Regions from separate parts of the Pseudarthrobacter sp. Y6 genome, predicted to be linked through region 1. Evidence: predicted binding sites of a transcription regulator. Region 1 holds the regulator's gene; each other region holds the start of a gene.
The links. The regulator HrcA, encoded in region 1, represses chaperone genes, less so after heat shock. The targets are predictions, from matches to a motif close to TTNGCACTCGNNNNNNNCGAGTGCNAA.
Positions count from the first base shown of each region.

Region 1 (3,241 bases):
CTTGATCCAGCGCAGGTTGTACTGGTAGCGGTGGGGCTGGCCCTTGTTGACATGGATGCCCGCGGCCACGGAGAAGCAGGTCAGGGCAATCCAAATCAGGGTGGCGATGACGGCGAAGATGTTTCCCACCACTGGAATGAAAACCAGGAGGTTGGCCACCAGCGCCGCAATGGTGGGCGGCAGGCTGAAGTTCAGCGCTTCCTTGGATTCCTGGGCGGTGAACGGCCCGCGCTCACGGAAAATCAGGTAGATCAGCAGTGAGGGAACACAGCCGAGGATCCCGCCGAAGTGTGCCAGCATGGCCCACTGGCGGTCTTCACTGGCCGTCAGGGGCAGCGCATTTGCCGGAACGCCCTGGTACTCGGAACGGCCCTGGCCGCCGTGGTCGTCCCGGTGCTCGCGTGCGTTTTGTGCCACGGTTTTCTTCCTTCGAAAGTGCAATGGTGCTGGGTTGGAGAATGCCGGACTGAAGCAACTGCAGCCTCCGCCGTACCAAGAATACTGGTTCGGCCACCAAATGCCGCCGCCAGCGCTCGGATCCGGGGTTACGGCACCGTCAGGAAGTCGATGACTTCCTCCACTCTCCCGAGCAGTGATGCTTCCAGGTCCGCGTAGCTGCGGACGGCGCCCAGCAGCTTTTGCCAGCCAAGCCCGATGTCTTCCTTGGTGGAGTGCGGCCAGCCGAACGCTTCCAGGATGCCGGTCTTCCACTCCTGCCCGCGGGGTACCACCGGCCATTTTTCGATGCCCAGTACAGCGGGCCGGATCGCCTGCCACACGTCAACGTAAGGGTGCCCGACGATCAGGACATTCCCGGCCGCGCCGGGCGAGGCCATCACGGCGGCAGCGATGCGCGACTCCTTCGAGTCCGGCACCAGGTGGTCCACCAGGACCCCCAGCCGGCGGCCCGGACCGGGACCGAACGCGGCCACCGCCCCAGCCAGGTCATCAATGCCGTGCAAAGGCTCGACGACGATGCCCTCTACGCGGAGATCGTCACCCCAGACCTTTTCCACCAGTTCGGCGTCGTGTTTTCCTTCAACCCAGATTCTGCTTGCCTTGGCCACCTGGGCACGCTGGCCGGCCACCCGGACTGAGCCCGACGCCGTCCGGCCGGCCACCACGGCGGCGGGCTGCCTGGGCGCCGGGGGAACGAGCCGGATGGGCTGTCCCTCCAGGAGGAACCCGAAGCCGAGCCGGAAGGACCGGGACTTTCCGCGCCGGTCTTCGAGGGCAACTACATGCATGCCGCCGGACTTCTCCACCCGGGTCACCGCTCCCACCCAGCCTGACTGGGCGTCTTCGAGAACCATGCCGCGTTCCACGGGAACTTCAGGGAGTTCGCTTCTGACGGGTGCGGTGATCTCCTGCGGACCCCAGTTCTGGTATTGCATGGATTGATTCCGCCTTGCCGCTAGATCCTGACCCGGAATTTCGCCCGGAGCGGTACCAATGCTAACAACGGGGTGACTCATATTAGACTGTTAGCACTTAGGTATGTCGAGTGCTAACCCTGCAGTAATCACGGATGGAGGTGGAGTATGAGCGAGCCGCGCAAACTCGAAGTACTGCGCGCCATAGTGGAGGACTATGTGCACTCCCGCGAGCCGGTGGGTTCCAAGGCACTCGTGGAACGCCATCACCTCGGCGTGTCCAGTGCCACCATCCGCAACGACATGGCGGCACTGGAAGACGACGGCCTGATCACAGCCCCGCACACCAGCGCCGGACGGATCCCCACCGACAAAGGCTATCGGCTGTTTGTGGACCAGATTTCAGCAGTAAAGCCGCTTTCCCAGGCGGAACGGCGTGCCATCCAATCGCTGCTGGAGGGCTCAGACGATCTGGACGACGTCCTGGACAGGACCGTCAGGATGCTGTCACAGCTGACCAACCAGGTCGCCGTGGTGCAGTATCCCCATCTGAGCCGCGCCACCATCCGCCACATCGAATTCGTCCTGCTCGCGCCCCGGCAGGTCCTGGTGGTCCTCATCGCCACCACCGGCAAAGTCGAACAGCGCGTGATCGACGTCGGCCAGGACCTCGGCGACGACGCTATCGCCGCCTTGCGGACACACTTCCTCGGATCACTGGCGGGCATTTCGCTGAGCCGTCTGACGCCGTCGCTGCCGGGAGTCGTTTCGTCCGTCAGTCCGGGCCAGCGCGCAGCTGCCCAGGCTTTGGCCCATGTGCTGGAAACGCTCGCCCACAACAGCCGTGAGGAACGCATGGTCATGGCCGGAACGGCGAACCTCGCCCGCTCCAATGTGGATTTTCCGCTCAGTATCGGACCAGTCCTGGAAGCCCTCGAGGAGCAGGTTGTCCTGCTGCGCCTCCTGAGCGACATGGCGCAGGATCCGAGGGGCGTGGCAGTAAGTATCGGGCGTGAAAACCCTTACGACGGACTCGCGGAAGCCTCCGTGGTTGCCACGGGCTACGGACCTGACAGCACTGCCAAGATCGGTGTGCTGGGCCCCACCCGGATGGACTATCCCACCACCATGGCCGCCGTCAGGGCAGTAGCCCGTTACCTTTCAAGAATTCTGGGTCCGTAACAGCACCACGGTCCAGGCACGAAGAGCAGTGCCGGCAGCCAGGCTGCCGGCAGTACAACAAGGAAGAGATACGAACTTTGAGCAGCCACTACGACGTCCTCGGAGTCTCGCCGGAAGCCACCGGGGAAGAGATTAAGAAGGCCTACCGCAAGCTGGCCCGCACTCTGCACCCGGACGTAAACCCCGGGGACGATGCATCGGACCGCTTCAAGGCCGTGACCCACGCCTATGAGGTACTTTCGGACCCGCAGAAGCGCCGGATCTATGACACCACCGGCAATGAGAACGGCACCGACAACGGGTTCGGCGGCGCCGGATACTCCGGCCAGGGCTTCGCGTTCCAGGACATCTTTGACACGTTCTTCGGTGCCGGCGGCTCCTCCGGCCCCGCGTCCCGGGTCCGCCGCGGCCAGGACGCGCTGATCAGTGTCCGGATAGAACTCCGCGATGCGGTGTTCGGCGTCAACCGGAAACTCGAAGTGGACACCGCCGTCACCTGCCCCACCTGCAACGGCTCATGCTGCCGCGAAGGAAGCCACCCTGTCCGCTGCGATATCTGCGGCGGTAGCGGCCAGGTCCAGCGCGCGGTGCGCTCCATCCTGGGCCAGGTCATGACGGCGGCCCCGTGTGGCAGCTGCGAAGGCTTCGGAACAGTCATCAAGGACCCCTGCAACGAATGCAGCGGC
Region 1 is NZ_CP189574.1:2,203,549-2,206,789, forward strand. It holds gene ACQCSW_RS10550 (DUF4870 domain-containing protein) at 1-417, opposite strand, end outside; gene ACQCSW_RS10555 (DUF3097 domain-containing protein) at 546-1,394, opposite strand; gene hrcA (heat-inducible transcriptional repressor HrcA) at 1,542-2,555, shown strand; gene dnaJ (molecular chaperone DnaJ) at 2,633-3,241, shown strand, end outside.

Region 2 (3,241 bases), 760 kb from region 1:
AGCTCGGCGCGCAGCTGGGAAACCCGGGCTGCGACGTCTTCTGCGGAACCGGCACCGTCAACAATGGTGGTGTTGTCCTTGGTGACCGTGATGCGGCGGGCGGTACCCAGCACCTCGAGGCCCACCGAATCCAGGCTGAGGCCCAGTTCTGCGGAGATGACCTGCGCACCGGTGAGGGTGGCGATGTCCTGCAGCATGGCCTTCCGGCGGTCGCCGAAGCCCGGAGCCTTGACGGCAACCACGTTCAGGGTGCCGCGGATGCGGTTGACGATCAGCGTGGACAGGGCCTCGCCCTCAACGTCTTCGGCAATGATGAACAGCGGCTTGGAGCTCTGCAGCGCCTTCTCCAGGAGCGGCAGGAAGTCCTGCACGGAGGAGATCTTGCCCTGGTTGATCAGGATGAGGGCGTCCTCGAGGACGGCTTCCTGACGTTCGGTGTCGGTCACGAAGTACGGGGACAGGTAGCCCTTGTCGAACTGCATGCCTTCGGTGAGGACCAGCTCCGTCTGCGTGGTGGAGGACTCCTCGATGGTGATCACACCATCCTTGCCGACCTTGCCGAATGCCTCGGCGAGGAGCTCGCCGATTTCGTCGCTCTGGGCCGAGATGGCTGCCACGCTGGCAACCTGGGTGCCTTCAACCGGGCGTGCGTTCTCGAGCAGGCGGGCTGCAACGGCTTCAACGGAAACCTCGATGCCACGCTTGATCTGGCCCGGAGCGGCGCCAGCCGCAACGTTGCGCAGGCCTTCCTTGACCAGGGCCTGGGCGAGCACGGTGGCCGTGGTGGTGCCGTCGCCGGCAACATCGTTGGTCTTCGTGGCTACTTCCTTGGCCAGCTGCGCGCCAAGGTTTTCGTACGGGTCATCCAGCTCGATTTCGCGGGCGATGGTGACGCCGTCGTTGGTGATCGTGGGGGCGCCCCACTTCTTGTCGAGCACGACGTTGCGGCCGCGGGGGCCGAGCGTCACCTTGACAGTGTTGGCGAGCTTGTCGATGCCGGCTTCAAGCGACCGGCGTGCAGCGTCGTTAAACGCAAGCTGCTTTGCCATGGTTTTGTCCTTTCAAAGACAGAACCCCGCGCCGCTGTTCAGTCAGGGACGGAACAGCGGCACGGGGATCCAAAGAGTTACTTTACGACGATCGCCAGAACGTCGCGGGCGGACAGCACGAGGTACTCGTTGCCACCGGTCTTGACTTCGGTTCCACCGTACTTGGAGTAGATAACAACGTCGCCTACGGCTACGTCGACCGGAACGCGGTTGCCATCTTCAAAGCGGCCGGGGCCTACTGCAACAACTTCGCCTTCCTGCGGCTTCTCCTGTGCGGAGTCCGGGATAACCAGGCCGGAAGCCGTGGTCTGCTCGGCTTCGAGCGGGCGGACAACAATACGATCCTCAAGAGGCTTAATAGAGACCGACACTCGGACCTCTCCTTCTACGTCAGCAAATTCATGGACAGTTGAGCTGCTTCGCCGTGGCTGGCAAACCGTCGTCGCGGTGCCGGCAGCAGCCTGGCTGGCAGCTCTTCATGTATTAGCACCCTCCTAGGGAGAGTGCTAATGATGACTCTATGTATTCGTTAGCACTCGGTCAAGGTGAGTGCCAGAATTATGTCTCCGGCGAACAGCCTTTACCGGCCGGTGAGGTCCTCAAGATCGACGTCTTCGTCGCCGTCGTCCCCTTCATCGACGGTGCCCCGCCGCAGGTACAGCACCACGGCGCCGCCCAGGGCAGCCAGCAGCGAGAGCACCAGCAGGATGATACCGCCCACGCGTGCCCCGCTGTAGAGGCCGCGGATGTCCCGTGCCTCGTCCGTGGCGTCCTGGATGTCGTTGCCGCCCACGGAGTAGACAGTGGCGTTGAACGTGTCCAGGAAGAAGATGATCACCAACAGCGCGATGCAGACCACGGCCACTGCGGATCCTGCAATCAGCGCGGGGCGGGCAATCTTCACCAGGTCCGGTTTGCTGGCTTGGCGTGGTCCGGACGCTTGGGTGCCTGCACTGTCTTCCATGCCTTCAACCCTAGCGGGAACTGGCCGCGGGGCCACCTCCACTAGGCTTGAACCCATGGCTCAAGCACCGCAGGACCAGATCGCCCCACTGCTCACAAGCGAAGGCTGGGAGCTGCTGGCGTCCCTGGGACCGTACCGCGAGGACGAGGCCTTCGAGCTCAACTCGGCCCTCCGCAAGGCCGGGCACTCCCCCGCGCTGGTCTCCGCCGTCCTCACCCAATCCCGGCTGCGCACCAAGGCCGCGCTGAAGTTCGGGGAATTCGCCCGGAGCATGCTCTTCACGCAGGCCGGGCTGGAACAGGCCACGCGTCTCACTGTTGCCGCCCGGCACGCCGAGCGCTTTGCGCAGGCCGGCGTCCGCCATGTCGCCGACCTCGGGTGCGGCCTCGCCGCGGACTCCCTGGCCCTGGCATCGATGGACATTACGGTCACAGCCGTGGAAATGGACGAAACCACGGCCGCCTGCGCCACGGTCAACCTGATTCCCTTCCCCAACGCCACCGTGGTGCATTCGGACGCCACCACCGTCCCGTTGGAAGGGGTCGACGGCGTCTGGCTGGATCCCGCACGACGGGTCACCTCCACGTCGGGTACCAAGAGAATCTGGGATCCTGAGGCGTTTTCGCCGCCGCTGTCCTTTGTGGAATCGCTCGCTGCCACCGGGCGCGCCGTCGGGGTCAAGATGGGCCCCGGCATGCCGCACGAATCGGTTCCCGCCGACTGCGAGGCGCAGTGGGTATCAGTGGGCGGCGACGTCACCGAGGTGGCCCTGTGGTTCAACTCCGTGCGCAGGCCCGGAATCCGCCGGGCGGCGCTGCTGCTTGGCCCGCAGGGTGCCGCCGAGCTGACCAGCGCTGAAGACTTCGACGGAGGTCCCGCCGCGCCGGTGGGTCCGGCGGCGGGCTACCTGTATGAGCCCGACGGTGCGGTGATCCGCGCCGGCCTGGTGGCCGACGTCGCGCTTCAATTGGGCGGGCACCTGCTGGACGAGCACATCGCCTACATCTGCGCTCCGGAGCTGGCGGACACGCCGTTCGCCCGGGCCTACAAGGTCCTGGAAGTGATGCCGTACAACGTCAAGGCGCTCAAGGCCTGGGTGAAGGAGAACGGCATCACGGTCTTGGACATCAAAAAGCGCGGCACCTCGGTAACCCCGGAGGAACTGCGCAAGCAGCTGTTCGCCGGAAGCAAGGGGGCCGGGAAAAAGGGCGGACAAAAGACAGCCACC
Region 2 is NZ_CP189574.1:1,447,950-1,451,190, reverse strand. It holds gene groL (chaperonin GroEL) at 1-1,049, opposite strand, end outside; gene groES (co-chaperone GroES) at 1,127-1,420, opposite strand; gene ACQCSW_RS06970 (hypothetical protein) at 1,630-2,013, opposite strand; gene ACQCSW_RS06965 (THUMP-like domain-containing protein) at 2,069-3,241, shown strand, end outside.
Region 2: groES (co-chaperone GroES) is a predicted target of HrcA. The motif match lies at 1,579-1,605, and genes of this name have one in related genera.

Region 3 (3,241 bases), 1.2 Mb from region 1:
GCACACTTCCGACGGGGACCGACGGCACGACGGAAAAGAGTGGACATCATGGCATTGGGAACGGTTAAGTGGTTCAACGCCGAAAAGGGCTACGGCTTTATTACGGTGGACGGCTACGGGGACGACGTCTTTGTGCACTGGTCGGCCATTGAGGGCGAAGGTTACCGCGCCCTGGATGAGGGACAGCGCGTCGAGCTTGAAGTCGGCGAAGGCGAGAAAGGCCCGCAGGCAGAAAGCGTCCGGCCCGCGCAGTGATCTCTCGCAGCTTGCGTTCAACAATCGTCCGCACAACTACAGGGGCGGCACTCCTGTTTGCCCTGGCCGGCTGCGCCGGAGCAGGCGGCAACGCCCGAGTTGAATCCGCTGAAGCATCCGGAGACGGCACGCTGCGGATCGGGCTGATCCAGGACAGCACAGGGGAGCAGGCCTTCCTCAACGACTCTCAGCTAGCCGCGGCCCAGCTTGCCATCAAGGAAATCAATGTGGCCGGCGGTCACAAGGGCAGGCCTGTTGACCTGGTGGTAGGCGCCGGTGATGGCGCCGACTCCCAGGCAAGGAATCTGGCCTCAGCCAAGGTTGATGCGGTGATCGGCCCCACGGATTCGAGTCACGCCGCCGCCGCCATCGACGTCCTCTCGGCCGCGCGGGTCCCGCTCGTCTCGCCGGCAAACTCTGCTGCCGGCCTGTCCCGCTACAAGAGCGGCGGCTATTACTTCAGGACGGCGGCGGCGGACGTTGCCCAGGCCTCGGTGCTGGTGAAACTGGCCAAGGACGGCGGCGCCAAGAGCCTTGCCGTGGTCCACCAGGACAGTGCCTATGGCAAGGACGTTTCGGCCGCGGTGACCGGCGCCGCCAAGAACGCCGGCCTGGAGACTGTCTCCACCACCGCATTCAAGCCCGGCGACGCCGGGAACGCGGCAGCCGCTGCCAAGGCCGCCAAGCCTGACGCCGTAGTGCTCATCGCCAGGGACGATGCCCAGGGCGCCATTGCCGAGCTCAATAACGCGGGGCTTTCGGGCAAGAGCATCATCCTGAGCGACGGTGCCTTCGCCCAGTACGGTTCGGGGCTGGGGTCCAAGGCCCTCGACGGCGCCCGTGCAGTGGTGCCGGGCCTGCTGCCGTCTGCGGACTTCCAGGCCCGTCTTGTGTCGGTCAACCCTGCGTTGAAAGACCTTTCGTTCGCCGCAGAGACCTACGACGCCGTGAACCTCGCGGTCCTGGCAGCAGATCAGGCCGACGACGATGCCGGCCGCTCCATCGCCGCCAACCTGATCGCCGTGTCCGGCGGAGCAGCCGGCGGTCAGCCCGCCGCTCAGGGCTCCGGCCCTGCCACCAAGCCGTGCCTGTCCTACACCGACTGCCTCGCGGTCCTGAAGACCGGGGCGGACATTAATTACGACGGCGAATCAGGGCCAGTTGCCTTCGATTCCAACGGTGACATCACCACGGCCAATTACATGGTGTTCACCTACGGCGCAGACAACAGGGCAGTGCTCAGCGGCCGTGAGGCGGCAGGCCGGGCCGCAGGCTGATCGCCAGTGGCGAACGGGTCGCCCTGACAGGGCGATCTGCGGGACCTTTCGCTTGCACTCTCACCTAGGGAGTGCTAATTATTGAGTTAGCACTCCTACGTACCGACTGCTAAAGCAACGTCCGGTTTGTCCGGCAGCGGAGCTTGGCGGCGGTCGTGGAGCGAGAGAAATACCTAGCTGGAGTGAGATCCCCCAGCCGCGGCATACAGAGGCCGCCGGTGAAGGATCGTCCGTCGCGGGCACTGCAGTGAGGTTCATTCTTAACGACTGTCCCGAAAGGACTACTGCCGTTATGGCCAAGATCATTGCATTTGATGAAGAGGCACGCCGCGGTCTTGAGCGGGGCCTGAACATCCTCGCCGACGCCGTCAAGGTCACCCTCGGCCCGCGTGGACGCAACGTCGTCCTCGAAAAGAAGTGGGGCGCCCCCACGATCACCAACGATGGTGTTTCCATCGCCAAGGAGATCGAGCTGGACGACCCTTACGAAAAGATCGGCGCCGAGCTGGTCAAGGAAGTTGCCAAGAAGACGGACGACGTCGCTGGCGACGGCACCACCACGGCTACCGTGCTGGCGCAGGCCCTGGTCAAGGAAGGCCTGCGCAACGTCGCGGCCGGCGCTGACCCGCTGTCCCTCAAGCGCGGTATCGAGAAGGCTGTAGCGGCCGTCACGATTGAACTGCTGGCCTCTGCCAAGGAAATCGAAACCAAGGAAGAGATTGCGGCTACTGCCTCCATCTCCGCCGGTGACGACGAAATCGGCGCCCTGATCGCTGAAGCCCTGGACAAGGTGGGCAAAGAAGGCGTCATCACCGTCGAGGAGTCCAACACCTTCGGCCTGGAGCTCGAGCTCACCGAAGGCATGCGCTTCGACAAGGGTTACATCTCCGCTTACTTCGTTACCGATACTGAGCGCCAGGAAACGGTCCTTGAGGACCCGTACATCCTGATCGTCAACTCCAAGATCTCCAACGTCAAGGAACTGGTTGCTGTCCTGGAAAAGGTCATGCAGTCCAACAAGCCGCTGCTGATCATTGCCGAGGACATTGAGGGCGAGGCCCTGGCCACCCTGATCGTCAACAAGATCCGTGGCACCTTCAAGTCCGTTGCCGTCAAGGCTCCGGGCTTCGGCGACCGCCGCAAGGCCCAGCTGGCCGACATTGCTGTACTCACCGGTGGCCAGGTCATCGCCGAGGAAGTCGGACTCAAGCTGGAGACCGCCGGACTGGAACTCCTGGGACGCGCCCGCAAGGTTGTTGTCACCAAGGACGAGACCACCATCGTTGAAGGTGCCGGCGACGCCGACCAGATCGCTGGCCGCGTTTCTCAGATCCGTGCCGAGATCGAAAACTCCGATTCGGACTACGATCGCGAGAAGCTGCAGGAACGCCTGGCCAAGCTGGCCGGCGGCGTTGCAGTCATCAAGGCCGGTGCCGCAACCGAGGTTGAGCTCAAGGAACGCAAGCACCGCATTGAGGACGCTGTCCGCAACGCGAAGGCTGCTGTTGAAGAAGGCATCGTCGCCGGCGGCGGCGTTGCGCTGATCCAGGCCGGCGCCAAGGCGTTCGCGAACCTGAACCTGACAGGTGACGAAGCAACCGGTGCGAACATCGTCCGCGTTGCCATCGACGCCCCGCTGAAGCAGATCGCCTTCAACGCCGGCCTCGAGCCTGGCGTTGTTGTCGACAAGGTCCGCGGCCTGCCTGCAG
Region 3 is NZ_CP189574.1:982,131-985,371, forward strand. It holds gene ACQCSW_RS04785 (cold-shock protein) at 49-255, shown strand; gene ACQCSW_RS04790 (ABC transporter substrate-binding protein) at 267-1,532, shown strand; gene groL (chaperonin GroEL) at 1,825-3,241, shown strand, end outside.
Region 3: groL (chaperonin GroEL) is a predicted target of HrcA. The motif match lies at 1,619-1,645, and genes of this name have one in related genera.